2 regions of the Pollutimonas thiosulfatoxidans genome follow, and region 1 is predicted to be linked to the other one. Evidence: predicted binding sites of a transcription regulator. Region 1 holds the regulator's gene; the other holds the start of a gene.
The links. The regulator LexA, encoded in region 1, represses DNA repair genes until DNA is damaged. The targets are predictions, from matches to a motif close to ACTGTATNNNNATACAGT.
Positions count from the first base shown of each region.

Region 2: a site for LexA is predicted at 3,912-3,929, ahead of CKA81_RS03460 (VRR-NUC domain-containing protein). Genes of this name have one in related genera too.

Region 1 covers NZ_CP022987.1:831,913-839,519, forward strand. The annotation lists gene CKA81_RS04030 (aerobic carbon-monoxide dehydrogenase large subunit) at 1-1,664, opposite strand, end outside; gene CKA81_RS04035 ((2Fe-2S)-binding protein) at 1,682-2,203, opposite strand; gene CKA81_RS04040 (FAD binding domain-containing protein) at 2,216-3,082, opposite strand; gene CKA81_RS04045 (LytTR family DNA-binding domain-containing protein) at 3,282-4,055, shown strand; gene lexA (transcriptional repressor LexA) at 4,080-4,730, opposite strand; gene CKA81_RS04055 (amino acid aminotransferase) at 4,789-5,994, opposite strand; gene uvrB (excinuclease ABC subunit UvrB) at 6,071-7,607, shown strand, end outside.
Region 2 covers NZ_CP022987.1:709,550-717,156, forward strand. The annotation lists gene CKA81_RS03455 (ATP-dependent DNA helicase) at 1-2,215, opposite strand, end outside; gene CKA81_RS03460 (VRR-NUC domain-containing protein) at 2,212-3,897, opposite strand; gene CKA81_RS03465 (CsbD family protein) at 4,097-4,297, shown strand; gene CKA81_RS03470 (DUF1328 domain-containing protein) at 4,370-4,534, shown strand; gene CKA81_RS03475 (flagellar protein FlhE) at 4,657-5,100, shown strand; gene CKA81_RS03480 (alpha-hydroxy acid oxidase) at 5,097-6,206, opposite strand; gene CKA81_RS03485 (Fe2+-dependent dioxygenase) at 6,252-6,932, opposite strand; gene CKA81_RS03490 (TonB-dependent receptor) at 7,028-7,607, opposite strand, start outside.

The DNA.
Region 1 (7,607 bases):
CCGTAAGGCGCCGTGGAGGTGTCGCCCTCTTCAACCTCGATGACCGATGCGGGAATGCCCGCTTCAGTGGCTATGATTTGGGCGTAGGTGGTCTGGTGCCCTTGCCCCTGCGTAATGGTGCCCATGCGGGCAATTGCGGAGCCATCAGGATGCACCCGAATTTCGCAGGAATCGAACATGCCCATGCCCAGGATGTCGCACATCTTGGAAGGCCCCGCGCCCACCACCTCCGTAAAGGTACAAATACCTATGCCCATCAGCCACTCGGCAGCCGGATCATTACGCCGTTGGGCCTGCTCGGCACGCAGCGCCCGATAGTCCACAGCGTCCATTGCCTTGCGCAGTGCCGTCTCGTAGTCGCCCGAGTCGTACTCCAGCCCCATAGCGCTATGGTAGGGAAATTTTTCTTTTGGAATGAAGTTCTTGAGGCGTATCTCGGCCTTGTCCATGCCCAGCTTCTGGGCCAGGATGTCGACCATGCGCTCGATGATGTAGACGGCTTCGGTAACCCGGAACGAGCAGCGATATGCGACCCCGCCCGGAAATTTATTGGTGTAGACGCCGTCAACCGAGACGAAGGCGTTGGGAATATCGTACGAGCCGGTACAGACATGGAACATGCCCGCCGGAAACTTGGTCGGGTCGGCACAGGCGTCGAAGGCACCGTGATCGGCAGTAACGTGGACGCGCAAGGCCTTGATGCGGCCGTCCGTGTCAGCAGCCAGTTCGCCGGTCATGTGGTAGTCGCGGGCAAAGGCGGTGGCGCTGAGGTTCTCGGTGCGCGATTCTATCCACTTTACAGGCTTGCCGAGCACGATGGACGCCACGATAGAGGTTACATAGCCCGGATACACTCCGACCTTGTTGCCAAATCCGCCGCCGATGTCCGGAGAAACAATGCGTATCTTTGACTCTGGAATCGATGACAGCAGGCCGACTACCGTACGCACCACGTGTGGCGCCTGCGACGTGATGTACACCGTCAAGTCGCCGCGTACCTTATCGAACGATGCGACGCAGCCGCAGGTTTCCAACGGACAGGGATGAACGCGCGGATACAGCATCGATTCCTTTACCGTGACCTGCGCGGTGTCGAAGACACGGGCAGTGCGGTCCTTGTCGCCGGCCTCCCAGGTAAAAATGTGATTATGATGGCGGCGTGCGCCGTGCGCTCCGCTGTCCTTGCCATGCAGGTCGTCACGTACGACCGGTGCGTCAGGTTCGAGGGCCTTGAAAGGATCGACCACGGCCGGCAGTTCTTCATATTCGACTTCCACCAGTTCGGCGGCATCCGCTGCTATGTAGCGATCATCGGCAACGACGAAGGCAACTTCCTGATTCTGAAATGACACTTTTTCGTCGGCCAGGACGGCCTGGACATCCCCGGCCAAGGTGGGCATCCAGTGCAGGTTAAGTGGCTTGAGGTCTTCGGCTGTGAGCACCGCGTGTACGCCTGGCAATGCCAGGGCGCGCGACTTGTCTATTTTCAGGATGCGTGCGTGGGCATAGGGGCTGCGCACCATGGCGCCAAACAGCATGCCGGGCATCTTGATGTCGTCTACATAGTTTCCCTTGCCCTGAATGAAGCGGGGGTCTTCGCGACGTTTGCGCGAGCAGCCAATGCCTTCAAGCTTGCTCAGTCGATCGATGTTGAGAGTGTCCATTTGGGTCTCCGGCAATCTTAGTTGGCAACATCCGTCATTAGGGGATGCGAGGATTCGACGGCTATGCCGCGTAGTTTCTTGGCTGCATGCTGGACCGCCTTGACGATATTTTGATAGCCCGTACAGCGGCAAAGGTTGCCAGCGATCCAGTAGCGGATTTCCTCTTCGCTCGGATCGGGTATTTCGTGCAGCAGCCGGTAGGTGCGCACGATCATGCCGGGCGTACAGAACCCGCACTGGAGGCCGTGCTCTTGCATGAAGGCTTCCTGTATGGCGTGCAGCTCGCCATCTTGAGCGAGCCCCTCGACCGTCAGGATCTCGCGCCCTTCGGCCTGTACGGTGAGCATCGTGCACGACTTCACCGACAGGCCATCGATATCGACGGTACAGGCTCCGCAGTGCGAGGTTTCACAACCGATGTGAGGGCCGGTGTGCTGACACTTCTCGCGCAGGGTGTGTATGAGTAGTTCTCGTGGTTCGACGGCTACGTCCGCAGGCTTGCCGTTCAACACAAATGACACCAGGGTTTTCTTGCTCATGTTGTTCTCCGTTCAGCGTGTGGCGCGCGAGTGGGCGGTACGCAAGGCGCGATCCGTCATGACACCGGCCATGGCTATCTTGTATTTGATGTCGCCGCGCAGGTCGGCCACGGGATCGCAGGCCGACATGGTCAACTGGCAGGCTTGCTGAATGGTTTGCTCGTTGAGTTCTTTTCCCAGCAGGAAGGATTCCGCCTCGGAGGCTTTGAATGCCACAGGACCGAGATTGGTCAGCGCAATGGAAACATAATCTACCGAGGTTCCGTCCATGCGCAGCAACACGGCGCTGGCGGCTGTGGCGAAGTCGCCAACTTTCCGCTTGAGCTTGCTGTAGCACTGCCCGGTGCGCGCATCGGGTGTGGGGATGCGGATCTCGGTAAGGATCTCGTTCGGTACCAGTGCCGTGTAGTAAGTGCCGAGGAAGAAGTCGGCGGCCGCTACGACGCGTTCGCCCGAGGGGCCTTGAAGGACGAAGCTTGCGTCCAGAGCCAGCATGAGGGCAGGGTGATCATTGCCGGGGTCGCCATGGGCGATGTCTCCGCCTATGGTGCCCATATAGCGTACCTGGGGATCGGAGATCAGGCGCGCGCCTTCGACGAGCAACGGGCATTTGCGCTGCAGCACCTCCGACCAGATCAGTTCGTTCTCGGTCGTCATTGAACCGATGCGGATCTCATTGCCGACCTCTGTTATGCCCTTGAGGCCGGGGATCTTGCCCAGGTCGATCAGGTGGCCCGGCTGTGCGAAACGTAATTTCATCATGGGCAGCAAGCTGTGGCCGCCAGCCAGCAGCTTGGCTTCGTCGCCGTACTCTGTCAGCAGGTTTATTGCTTCGGGCAGGCTTTGCGGCGCGTGGTACTCGAATGGACGAGGTATCACAGTTGTCTCCTTTTGTGACAGGATGTCTGGTATATTTGCTTTTATCTGCCAAGAGCATGACATCAACCGCCAACGCCCTTCAATGCGATTGCACCAATGGCGGTTTTATCTACACCAAGTGTCTTGAAAAGCCGGCGAATGTCTTGTCACCAAGGTGGCATCGGCATCGGTGGAGTCAAACACAAACTGGGGGAGTACGTTGCGGAAAACCCAACAATCTGAAACCTTTCAGCATCGGCTCGAACAGTTCAATCCGGGCATGGTGTGGCTGGACCCGTCCAATCGGGTGACGGCCTTGAACGACGTGGCCATGCAGATTCTTGGTCCCGCGGCAGAGCAGTCATTGGGAGTCGAGAAAAGCGGCTTGCTGGGGCTGAACGTATTGCAGTTGCACCCCGAACGCAGCCGCAGCAAACTTAGCTTCATCCTTGATTCTCAGGCGCCTGTGGGCTGTCCCATCCAGTCGCCCCCTCCGGTCGCCATGATGATCAACATTCCCGACAAGGTGTTGATGGTAAAGGTCTCGAAAATGATCGGGGCTGGCGGTATAGTCGGCACCTGCATGGTGTTTTACGACCTGACTGATGCCACGACCATGCCGGCGGCGCCTGCTACAGCGCAGGTTCTGCCGCCCAGGCGCCTGTATAAGATCCCGGTGTATCGCAAGAATCGCGTTGTTCTTATCGAGCTAAGCGAAGTCCTGCGCTTTGAGGGCGATGGCCACTACACCACTATTGCAACCAGAGATGATCGCTATCTATCCAATCTTTCGCTGACGGACCTGGAGAAAAGGCTGGATCCGGAAGTTTATGTAAGGGTGCACCGCAGCCATATTGTCAGTATCCGGGACATTATCGAGCTGGTGCGCAACAAAGATTCCGTCAGCTTGAGAATGACAGGCCATGAACAATCGCTGATTCCGGTTAGTCGCGCGAAGGTCGCACAGCTGAAGGACCTTTTGGGCATCGTCTAGGTAACAGGGCCAGAACAAATAGGATCAGTGTAGCGGCGTGTTGCGGATGAGGCCCACGGCGATGCCTTCAAGCGAGAAGTCGTCGTCGGCGGAGACCACGATGGGGGAGAAGTCGGGGTTTTCCGGCAACAGCTCTATTTGGCGGCCGGTTTTGGAGAAGCGCTTGACGGTGACCTCGTCGCCCAAGCGAGCAACGACGATTTGCCCGTTACGGGCTTCGGGGGACTTTTTTACCGCCAGCAGGTCGCCATCCAGGATGCCGGCATCGCGCATGCTAAGGCCGCGCACCCGCAGCAGGTAGTCGGGCGTTTGGCTAAAAAGAGAAGGCTCGATGCCGATTTCTCGTTCGACATGCTCGGCCGCCAAAATAGGATTGCCGGCAGCCACACGCCCCACCAGGGGAACCAGCAGTTGTGCCAGCGCGCTGTTGGCATGGTGCAGCGCGCCGTTGCCGGCTTGTGTATCGGTGAGGCGAATGCCGCGAGAGGCACCCGCCGTCAGTTCGATGGCGCCTTTTTTGGCCAGTGCCTTCAAGTGGTCTTCGGCGGCGTTGGCCGATTTGAAACCCAAGGCGCGCGCGATTTCGGCGCGCGTCGGCGGAAAGCCGCTGCGCGCGATCTCGCTGCGTATGAGTTCAAGAATTTGCTGCTGACGCTCTGTTAGCTTAACGGCCATTGCAATCCAGACTGTGTTTTTATACAGTTATGGATTTTGCAGCATTTTCACATAAAGATCAAGCAGTCAGGACGCTGGCGATAGCCTTGGCAACGTAGTCGATGTTGCGGCTGTTAAGGGCAGCCACGCAGATGCGTCCGCTGCTGACAGCGTAAATGGCGTGTTCGTCGCGCAGGCGGTCGACTTGCTGGGACGTCAGGCCCGAGTACGAGAACATGCCGCGTTGGTCCAGAACGAAGTCGAAGTTTTGCGTAACGCCGTGGGCTTTAAGCTTTTCTACCAGTTGGACGCGCATGGTACGTATGCGTTCGCGCATGCCGGCCAGTTCGGTGGTCCATAGCGTGTAAAGCTCGGGTGTGTTCAGCACGGTGGACACGACTGTCCCGCCATGTGTGGGCGGGTTGGAGTAGTTGGTGCGGATAATGCGCTTTAGCTGGCTAAGCACGCGTACGGATTCGTCCTTGCTGGACGTAACCAGGGTGAGGGCGCCGACGCGTTCGCCGTACAGCGAGAAAGACTTCGAGAAAGACGAGCTGACCAGCATGGTGAGATCTTGCTGCGCGAACAATCGTACTACCGAGGCGTCTTCTTCCAGGCCGTCCCCGAAACCTTGATAAGCGATGTCCAGGAACGGGACCAGCTTATTCTCTTTGACGATCTGGACGATTTCCTGCCACTGTTCAAATGTGGGGTCGACGCCGGTGGGGTTGTGACAGCAAGCATGCAGGATGACAATGGTCTGGGCGGGCAGGGCACGCAAAGAGGCCAGCATGCCGGGGAAATCCAGGCCGTGAGTGGCTGCGTCGTAGTAGGCGTAGGTTTCTACCGGGAAGCCGGCGCGCTCGAATAGCGCGCGGTGATTTTCCCAACTGGGGTTGCTGATGACAACCTTGGCATTGGGCAGCAAGGCCTTCAGGAAGTCGGCGCCGATCTTCAGGGCGCCGGTGCCGCCCAGGGCCTGCGCGGTCAGGGCGCGGCCCGAACTAATAATGGGGGAGTCTGCGCCGAACAAGAGGGTTTGCGCGCCCTTGTTGTAGCCAGCGATGCCTTCCATGGGCAAATAGCCGCGCGCGGCATGAGCCTCGATTCTTGCGGTCTCCGCCTTGCTGACGGACTCGAGCAGCGGCAGACGACCTTGGTCGTCGTAATACACGCCTACACCAAGGTTGACCTTGCCTGTGCGGGCATCGGCGTTATATTGTTCGTTCAGGCCAAGGATGGGGTCGCGCGGAGCCAGTTCGACGCTTTCGAAAAGAGATGTCATGTAAGGGAATTTAGATGGGTAGTGAAACGGAAGACAATAGTGTGATAATAAGGGGTTTACCCTGAAAGTGTCCAGTATGAACGCCCCAGCACCAGGTTTCATCAATTATCCGAACAGCCCCTTTCAGTTGTACAGGCCTTATCCGCCGGCCGGCGACCAGCCCACGGCCATCGATGCGCTGGTCGAAGGCATCAATGACGGTCTGATGTACCAAACGCTATTGGGCGTGACCGGCTCCGGCAAGACCTACACCATGGCCAACGTCATTGCGCGCACCGGCCGCCCGGCCATTGTGCTGGCGCCCAACAAGACACTGGCGGCGCAGCTGTATGCCGAGATGCGTGAATTCTTTCCGAACAACGCCGTCGAGTACTTCGTGTCGTACTACGACTATTACCAGCCCGAAGCCTATGTTGCGGCGCGCGATCTGTTCATCGAGAAGGACTCGTCCATTAACGAGCACATCGAGCAGATGCGCTTGTCGGCCACTAAAAGCTTGCTGGAGCGCCGCGACACCATCATTGTCGGCACAGTGTCTTGCATCTATGGCATAGGCAATCCGGGCGACTACCACGCCATGGTGCTTACCCTGCGCACCGGCGACCGCATCGCGCGTCAAGAGCTCCTGGGCCGGTTAGTGGCGATGCAGTACGAGCGCAACGATGTGGAGTTCGTGCGAGGCGTGTTTCGGGCCCGCGGCGAGATCATCGATGTCTTCCCGGCGGAGCACGCTGAACTCGCCTTGCGCATTACCCTGTTTGATGACGAGATCGAGTCCTTGCAAATGTTCGATCCGCTTACCGGGAAGATCAACCGCAGCATTCCCCGTTTTACCGTCTTCCCCAGCTCGCATTACGTCACCCCGCGCGAGACCGTACTGCGCGCTATCGAAACCATCAAGGTGGAACTGCGCGAACGGCTGGCGGTGCTGATTGCAGACGGCAAGCTGGTCGAGGCACAGCGACTGGAGCAGCGCACGCGTTTCGACCTGGAAATGCTGCAGGAACTCGGCTTTTGCAAGGGCATCGAGAACTATTCCCGGCACCTGTCCGGCGCCGCGCCGGGCGATCCGCCACCCACGCTCATCGACTACCTGCCGCGTGACGCCTTGATGTTCATCGACGAAAGCCACGTGACCATGGGGCAGCTAAGTGCCATGTATCGGGGCGATCGTTCGCGCAAGTCGACGCTGGTGCAATTTGGGTTTCGTTTGCCGTCCGCGATGGACAATCGGCCCTTGCAGCTGGAAGAGTTCGAGCAGCGCATGCGGCAATGCGTATTTGTTTCGGCCACGCCGGCCAACTACGAGAACGAGCATACCGACAACGTGGTCGAGCAAGTGGTGCGGCCCACCGGCCTGGTCGACCCCTTGGTGGAAGTGCGTCCGGCGCTGACCCAGGTCGACGATCTGCTTGGCGAGATCAAGAAGCGTGTAGCGGTACAGGAGAGGGTGCTGGTTACTACGCTGACCAAGCGCATGTCGGAAGACCTTACCGATTATCTGGCCGAGCACGGCACCAAGGTGCGTTATCTGCATTCCGACATCGACACCGTAGAGCGCGTGGAGATCATCCGCGATTTGCGCTTGGGGGTGTTTGATGTGCTGGTGGGCA
Region 2 (7,607 bases), 120 kb from region 1:
CATCGATCAGGTGGACGACGCCTACGTCGGTATCGGTCCGTATGACTCGCCCCGCAGCCTGCACCACTTTCTGCAAACCGGGATACAGGTAGGCGTAGTCATAGGCATGCCGGCTGCCAAAGATGCTGCCCATGCTGTCTTTTAGCGCTTCATTCACCGGGTTCATCTGGGGCAGGCCCAGGGTGGAAACGAATGCCCCTATCAGTTTCCGGCCGGGCAAGTCTATGCCTTCGGCAAAGGCGCCCCCCAGCACGGCAAAGCCTATGCCGCAGCTGTCTTCCTGAAAGCGCTGCAGGAAGGCGTCCTTGTCGGTCTCCTGCATGGCGCGCGACTGATCCCAGATCGGGATTTCCGGGTAGCTGCGCGCGAACTCGTCCATCACCTGGCTCAGGTAGTCGAAACTGCTGAAATAGCTTAGATAGTTGCCCGGATGGTGTCGATACTGCCGGGCCATCAGCGCGGTAATGGGTGCAATGGATTGCGAGCGATGCTGATAGCGGGTCGATATCTGGCGCTGGACGATGACACGCAATTGTTCCGCACGGAAGGGCGTGTCTACATCTACCCAGGCGGCATCCTCGGGCATCCCCAGGGTATCGCGATAAAACGTGCAGGGGCTGAGTGTGGCCGAAAACAGCACTGCATGATGTGCGGCCGCAAAGCGCGGCTCGAGAAAGGGTGCCGGCACCATATTGCGCAAACACAGGCGCGCGCCCGATGGCCGTCTACCGGTGCGCGGCAGCAAGGTGATGTCGAATATCGAATGCGAAGCAAAGACCTCGGCCAGGCGCAGGAAGTGCAGCATGTCGAAGTAAAGCGTTTGCAGGGCCGTGTCGGTAGCGCTCTGGTGGTCTGCCAGGTAGTCCCCGACAATGCCGCTGGCGCGTAGCAGCGCATTGTGCAGCGCCTTGGGAATGCCGTCGTAGACCTGATAGAGCGACTCCTGATCGCGATACGATTTACGCCATGCCTTGAGCAGTGAGGTCAAGGCTGCTTTGAGCGACGGCGGGGCGCTGTGCTGCGCAGCGATCAGGCACGCTTCGTCCAGCTCGGCGCTGTACATTTTGCGCGCGCGTTCGATCAGGTTGTGCGCCTCGTCGGCCAGCACAGTGACTCGCCATGCGTTGTTGACCGTCTGGCTGTAGAGCATGGCCGTGGTGTCGAAGTAATAGTTGTAGTCTCCCACGACGACGTCGCTCCATTTTGCGAGCTCTTGCGTCAGCCAGTACGGGCACAACTGATGCCGCTGCCCCACTGCCCGCAGGGCCGTCTTGTCCAGGAAGGCCAGGTCCACGGCTTCCTGGCGCGCTGCCGGCAGTTTGTCATAGAACCCTTGCGCCAACGGGCACGATGCGCCGTTGCACTGCTTGTCCGGATGTTCGCAAGCCTTGTCGCGAGCAGTAAGCTCCAGTACGCGGATGCCGGTGTTTGCACTGTTTTGCGGTTTGGCAGATAGCCGTGCCAAGGCGTCCAACGCCAGTTGGCGGCCGGACGTCTTGGCCGTCAGATAGAACAGCTTGTCTATGCCTTCCCGCGGGCAGGCCTTGAGTACGGGAAACAGGGTGCCTGCGGTCTTGCCAATGCCGGTTGGCGCCTGGGCCAGCAGATGGCGGCCTTGCCTTGCGGACTTGTACACCGATACGGAAAGGTCGCGCTGGCCGGGCCGGAAGGCCGGAAAGGGAAACGACATGGCATCCAGGCCGGCGTCGCGAGCCAGGCGGTGGCGCATTTCCTGGTCGGCCCAGTCGATGAAGCAATCGCAGTGCTGCTGGAAGTGCTGCTCCAGCGACGCCGCCTCATGGTCTTCGACGATGAGGGTTTCCGTGCGTTCGCCGATATCAAAATACACCAGGGCGACAGCGATGCGGTTCAACTGCAACTGCCGGCATAACAAATAGGCATAGATCTTGGCTTGCGCCCAATGCAGAGCCCGATGGTTGGCCGGCATGGCCTCGAGCTTGCCGCGATAAGTCTTGATCTCTTCAAGCCGGTTCAGGTCGGGATCATAGCCATCGGCCCGACCGCGAACATGCAAGTTGCGATAATCAGCGGCTAGCGAAATTTCTGCCCGATAGGTTGGTGGCCGTTTGCTACGCACCGCGGCGTGCCCCTCCATGCCTTCCAACGCGGATGGTCCCGGCGTGAAACGCAGATCCAGATCGCCGCGTCGCGCCGTGAATTCGCACAAACTTCTTACCGCCACGGTGTAGTTCATGACGAAACCGGGCGCTGCACGTAGCACACACTGACCGGAACCCCGTGCCGGTTGAAGTGGTCCAGCCAACGCAGTTGATTGTCCTGCAGGCGGTCGCCGGGCCCTTTGACTTCTATCAAGCGATAGCGGCGCTGTTCCGGCCAGAACTGTATCAGGTCGGGCAGGCCCGACCGGTTGCCTCGTATGTCGTTCAGCAAACGTTCAAATGCCGCCTTCAAATGCGCGGCGGGAATGCAATCCAGCGCAAGATCCAGCAGTTGCTCCGGCAGCGCGCCCCAATAAACAAAGGGCGACAGCACACCGGCCTTGCGCTCGAAATTGCAGCGTATGGTCTCCTGATACTGACCAGTATGCAATTGGTCGAAATGCTCAGCGAAGAGCGACTGACGCCGCTTGCGAAAGTCCGCATGCAGCAAATCGGCAGGGCCGTGCTGGAAGGGATGAAAGAAGGCTCCCGGCACACTGGCAAAGAGCGTGTCCCAGCAAAGCAGGCCAAACAAGGAGTTGAACAGTGCGTTCTCAACGTAAAAGGCCGGCGCCGCATCCTCAGCCAGATGCTGGCGTACTTCTTCTTCTATACGCGTGGTCTGTGCCGGCGCCGGCAGCGTCACATCGATACGCACAATGCCTGGGCAGCTTGCGGTTTTCTTGCTTGCGTAGCCGCAAAGTCTTTGCAGGCGGGGCATCATTCGTAAAACCGCCTGTTGTTCCGCGTCGTTTGTTGTGTCGGTCAGGGCCAGCTGTGCCAATTCATGTGCGGCGGTGTATTGCTGGTTCCGCTCGAGCACCCGTATGCGGCGCGTCCGGGCTTCGCGATAGGCGCTGCGCTGATAACAGCTTTCCGCGACACTCCACTGTTGTTGCCGCTCGGCATGTCGGCCCAGGCGAAACAGCAGTTTGCTGCGCCGCTCTTCGAGCCAGTCGTTCGGGTAGGGCTCTGTCGGTATGCGTGCAAGCAAGATGTTTAGGGCGTCGGCGTCTGTGGCCTCGTCCAGTTCCTGCCGGCATTGATGCAGGTGCAGGTAGGCGTCAATTTGTTCGCGCTGCTGAAATGCACGCGATGAAGCATCCAGGCTTACCGCTTCGTAGGTGTGGGTGCCCAGGTCGGCGAGTACGAATTCCGTCCAGTCCTGGTGCAGATTGCCAAAAAACATCAGGCGTAGGCGGTCGCACAAGGCGCGGATATTCAGGCGGTAGATCGGGTCGACAACGGGCTGCTTGCCAGCGCTTTCGGCCCACTGCAAGAGCCTCCTGGGCTCCAGGTTCAGTGCAAGCAGGGCCTGGCGCTGGGCAGCCTTGGTTGCGCCCGCTACGCCGGTATTGGCAAGCAGCGGGGCCAGCAGTTGTCCAAGCTCGGACCGCAGCAGCAAACCAAACAGCTCGTCCACGGTCAGGGCAGGGTTGGCATCGACCCAAGCGGTGTCAGCCAGAGCGGCGAGTGCCGCTAGTGGGCAGCCAATTTCGGGATACCGAAGTTTGTCGGCGCGAAAGACGTCACCTTTGCGCATGATCATGCGCACGAGCAGAGCTCGCGCAGGCCGTGGCGTTTGCCTGAATTTCCGGATGAAGTCGGCTTCTTCGGGCAGCAGTAAATCATGATAGCGCTGGCGCACCCAGTCCAGAACAATTTCGAAGTTGTCCAGGTAGTACCAGGGGTTGTTCAGAGGGTCGCTGTACCGCATGCTGTTTGTGGAGTACTGGTTGGATACACAGTTTATCAGCTTGCCCGCACGCTAGTCATTGTTACCGCGTTGCCAAAATGTTTAGCAGTTGTTGCTGTGTCAGCGATATGGGGGGCATGGTTACATTTAGCCGGGTTTTGCTGTTGACCGCTATTCTTGCCACGTCTACGGTAGAGATGAATCAACCCAGGAGATCAGTATGAACAAAGACACACTGGAAGGTCAATGGAAGCAATTGGCGGGTAAAGCCAAAGTGGTTTGGGGCGACCTGACCGACGACGAACTGGCAAAGATCAATGGAAATGCCGAACAACTTACCGGCCTGGTTCAGGAGAAGTATGGTCGTACCCGTGAAGAGGCAGAGCGCGAAGTAAAGGATTTCTTCGACAGGAACCGCTAGTCGGTTGCAGGCCGTTCGGCCTATGGCAGTAAGCAATACAAGCACTGAAAATAACTAAGAAGGGGAATGAACATGCTTTATTACGCCGTAGTTTTTTTTGTTATCGCCATCATCGCAGCCTTTCTAGGCTTTGGCGGTATTGCAGCAGGTGCTGCGTCCATCGCGCAGATTCTGTTCTTTATTTTTCTCGTCCTCGCCGTGTTGGCGCTGCTTAGCGGTCTGTTCCGACGACGATAAGGCCAGTGCTGCCTGACTTTTTGTCAGGTTGTTGGGCCCGCAAGCTACAAGGCTTGCGGGCCTTTTTTTGTGTATGCTGGGCCCGTTGCGGTCGACGACCGCCTGGCAGGCTACGGTTTTTTATGACGATGATGATCGCGCGCAGGTCCTGCGCAAGGGCGCTGCAAGGTCTGTTGGGCTTGGCGTTGGTTTCGCTATTCACGCCTGCGTCGGCCGGCCAATTTTCATGGAGCCAGGATGTCGTCAGTCCGGCGATCAACTATGCACAGACCGAGATGCGGGTAGCATTTGCGCCCCCGGCGCTGCAGGCGGCCTCGAGCCCCGTCGTTATACATAGCGTGCATGCACGTGTCGAGGCTGCCGGCTCGGCCCAGGTAAACAGCCGTCTATGCTGGGGCGATACCGGTCCTTGTGTACCGCTGGAGCGTGGTCGCGTCACGACAGCAGCATTCAACGGCCTGGATCCCGGCCGTTCCATGTACCTGGTGCATAGCGTGCTCGGCAAGGGAGCGTTGCCCGCGCCGGTGTTCGTCAAGGGCACGGTTATCGTCTGGTATGGGCCTTAGCGCATTACCGCCGACGCGTCGATGTCGTGCAAGCGTGGCCGACCAGCCAGTGCCATGGTGACTTCCAGTTCGGTACGCAACATGTGCAGCACATGGGCCACCCCGGGTGCGCCGGCCGCAGCCAGCCCGTATATATAAGGACGTCCGATCAAGGTGGCCGTGGCGCCCAGCGCCAGCGCCTTGAAGACATCCGTGCCACGGCGGATGCCACCATCCAGCAGCACCGGCACCCGACCGGCCACTGCCTGAACAACCGAGGGCAAGGCGTCTATGGCAGCAGGCAGGGTGTCCAGTGTGCGTCCGCCATGGTTGGAAACCACCAGGCCTGCCGCGCCATTATCCAGCGCCTGTTGCGCGTCATGCGCGGTGTTGATGCCCTTGAGCACCACCGGCAGACGGGTCTGCTGGACCAGCCAACGAAGATCTTCCCAAGTGGGGGCCAAAGCAGGCAGCGGACCACCAAACAGGCCACTGCCCCCAGCTGCCGCATGCTGTGCGGGCGGGGGACGCATGCCGCGCAGGTTTGCGGCCTGTATGTGCTCGGGCAAGCTGAAGCCGGCGCGCTGTTCGCGGTTGCGCACACCATTGACCGGTGCATCGGCCGTCAATACCAGGGCCTGGTAGCCGGCCTGCTCGGCGCGCCTTATCAAGGCTATCGTGAAATCGCGGTCCGGCTGTATATATAGCTGAAACCACAAAGGGCTTTGCGCGCTCGCCGACAGATCTTCCAGGGTCACGCTGGCCTGAGTACTGACGACCATGGTCGCTCGCAGCGCCGAGGCACCCAGGACAGAGGCCAGCTCGCCATCATGATGCGCCAGACGCTGGTAGGCAACGGGTGCCAGCAAAATTGGATAAGGCAAGCGGCTGCCGAAGAGTTCAAGTTCGGTGCTGGCGCCTGCCAGGCAAGCCAGCACGCGTGGCTGTATGCGCAGGCGTTGAAACGCGGCCTCGTTGTCGGCCATGGTCAGTTCGTCGGCTGCGCCGCCGCTGACGTAGGCCCAGGCTGCGGCCGACATGCGCTCGCGGGCATAGGGGATGTAGTCGTTGACGGACGCGATGTTGGCCGGAATCTGCGCCAAGGGCGGTAAAGCTTCGTCAACCATGGTCGGCCTTGAGCGGACGGGCCGGCTGGAAGGGGGCTGTCGCCATCATGTATCGGACCATTCGCGTATGAGGTTGTGATAAACCCCGGTCAGTTGAGGCAGGGCGGGACTATCCGCCCGATCCTGCCCGATCCGCTGTATGGCGGTGTCCAGTTCCCACAGAATGGAGCGGCGGTTGTCCTCGCGGACCAGGCTTTGAATCCAGAAAAAAGCCGCCAGGCGTTCGCCGCGCGTGACCGGCGTGACGCGATGCAGGCTGGCCCCCGGGTAAACGACCAGGTGTCCGGCCGGCAGCTTCACAGTATGCGCGCCATAACTGTCTTCGATGGTCAGTTCACCGCCGTCGTAATCATCGGGATCGTTGAAAAACAGGGTGGCCGAAATGTCGCTGCGCACGCGCTGCGGCGTGCCCGGTATGCCGAAAATAGCGTTGTCGATATGGTTGCCGTAATGCCCACCACCGCTGTAGCGATTGAACCGTGGTGGCAGTACGCGCAAGGGCAGGGTGGCGGAAATGAAGCGCTGGTTCTTGCTTAATGCGTCCAGAATCAAGCCGCCCAGCTTTTGCGCGATGGGGTCGTCCAGGCTCAACTGCAGGTTGTCCTTGGCGTGTACGGCAACATGGCCGGCGGTGCTGCGTCCATCAGTCCAGTTGGCTTGCGCCAGGATTTGACGGCATTGCTGCACTTGAGCCGCGCTAAGGACGTCGGGGATGGTAAGCATCATAAGTTGTCTTCCTGTGGCCGCCATAGCGACAAAGCCCTGAGCCATCGAAACGCATGATGGCGCAGGGCTACTTTAGCAAAGATGCAAGGCGTTGCTTAGAACGTGGCCTCGGCGTTCAGCATCAGCGTGCGTCCACCGCCCGGGATGCCGAACAGTTGGAAGCCGTCCGAGCTGGCCGTGCCCCGTTGCAGGTAGAAGGTGTCGAAGATGTTGTTGACGTTCAGGCGCAAGGCCAGGTTCTTGTTGACCTTGTACCCGACTGCGGCGTTGAACAGCCAGTAGCTGGGCACGTATACGTCGGCTGACTGTCGCCCGCCGGGTGCTCTGTCGCCGGTGTAATTTCCGGCCACGAAGCGGCGCTTGCCCACGTACTGCGCACCCAAGCCGGCATCCCACTGGTGGTCGAAGGCATAGTTGCTCCACAGGTTGAAGGTCATGTCCGGCACGTTTTTCATCTTGCCGCCTTCTTGCCAGGGCTGTTCTGAATTTTCCAGGACCTTGCTGCGCAAGACCGTGAAACCGCCATAGGCTGACCATTTTGGAGTGATGTTGCCGGCCAGGCCAAGCTCGAAGCCGCGCACACGTTCCTTGCCGCTGTGTTGGGTCGTTCTGTTGGGGTTGTCCGGGTCTGTATCAGTCGGATTGCTGCGCTCCACCTGGAAGATGGCGCCGGTA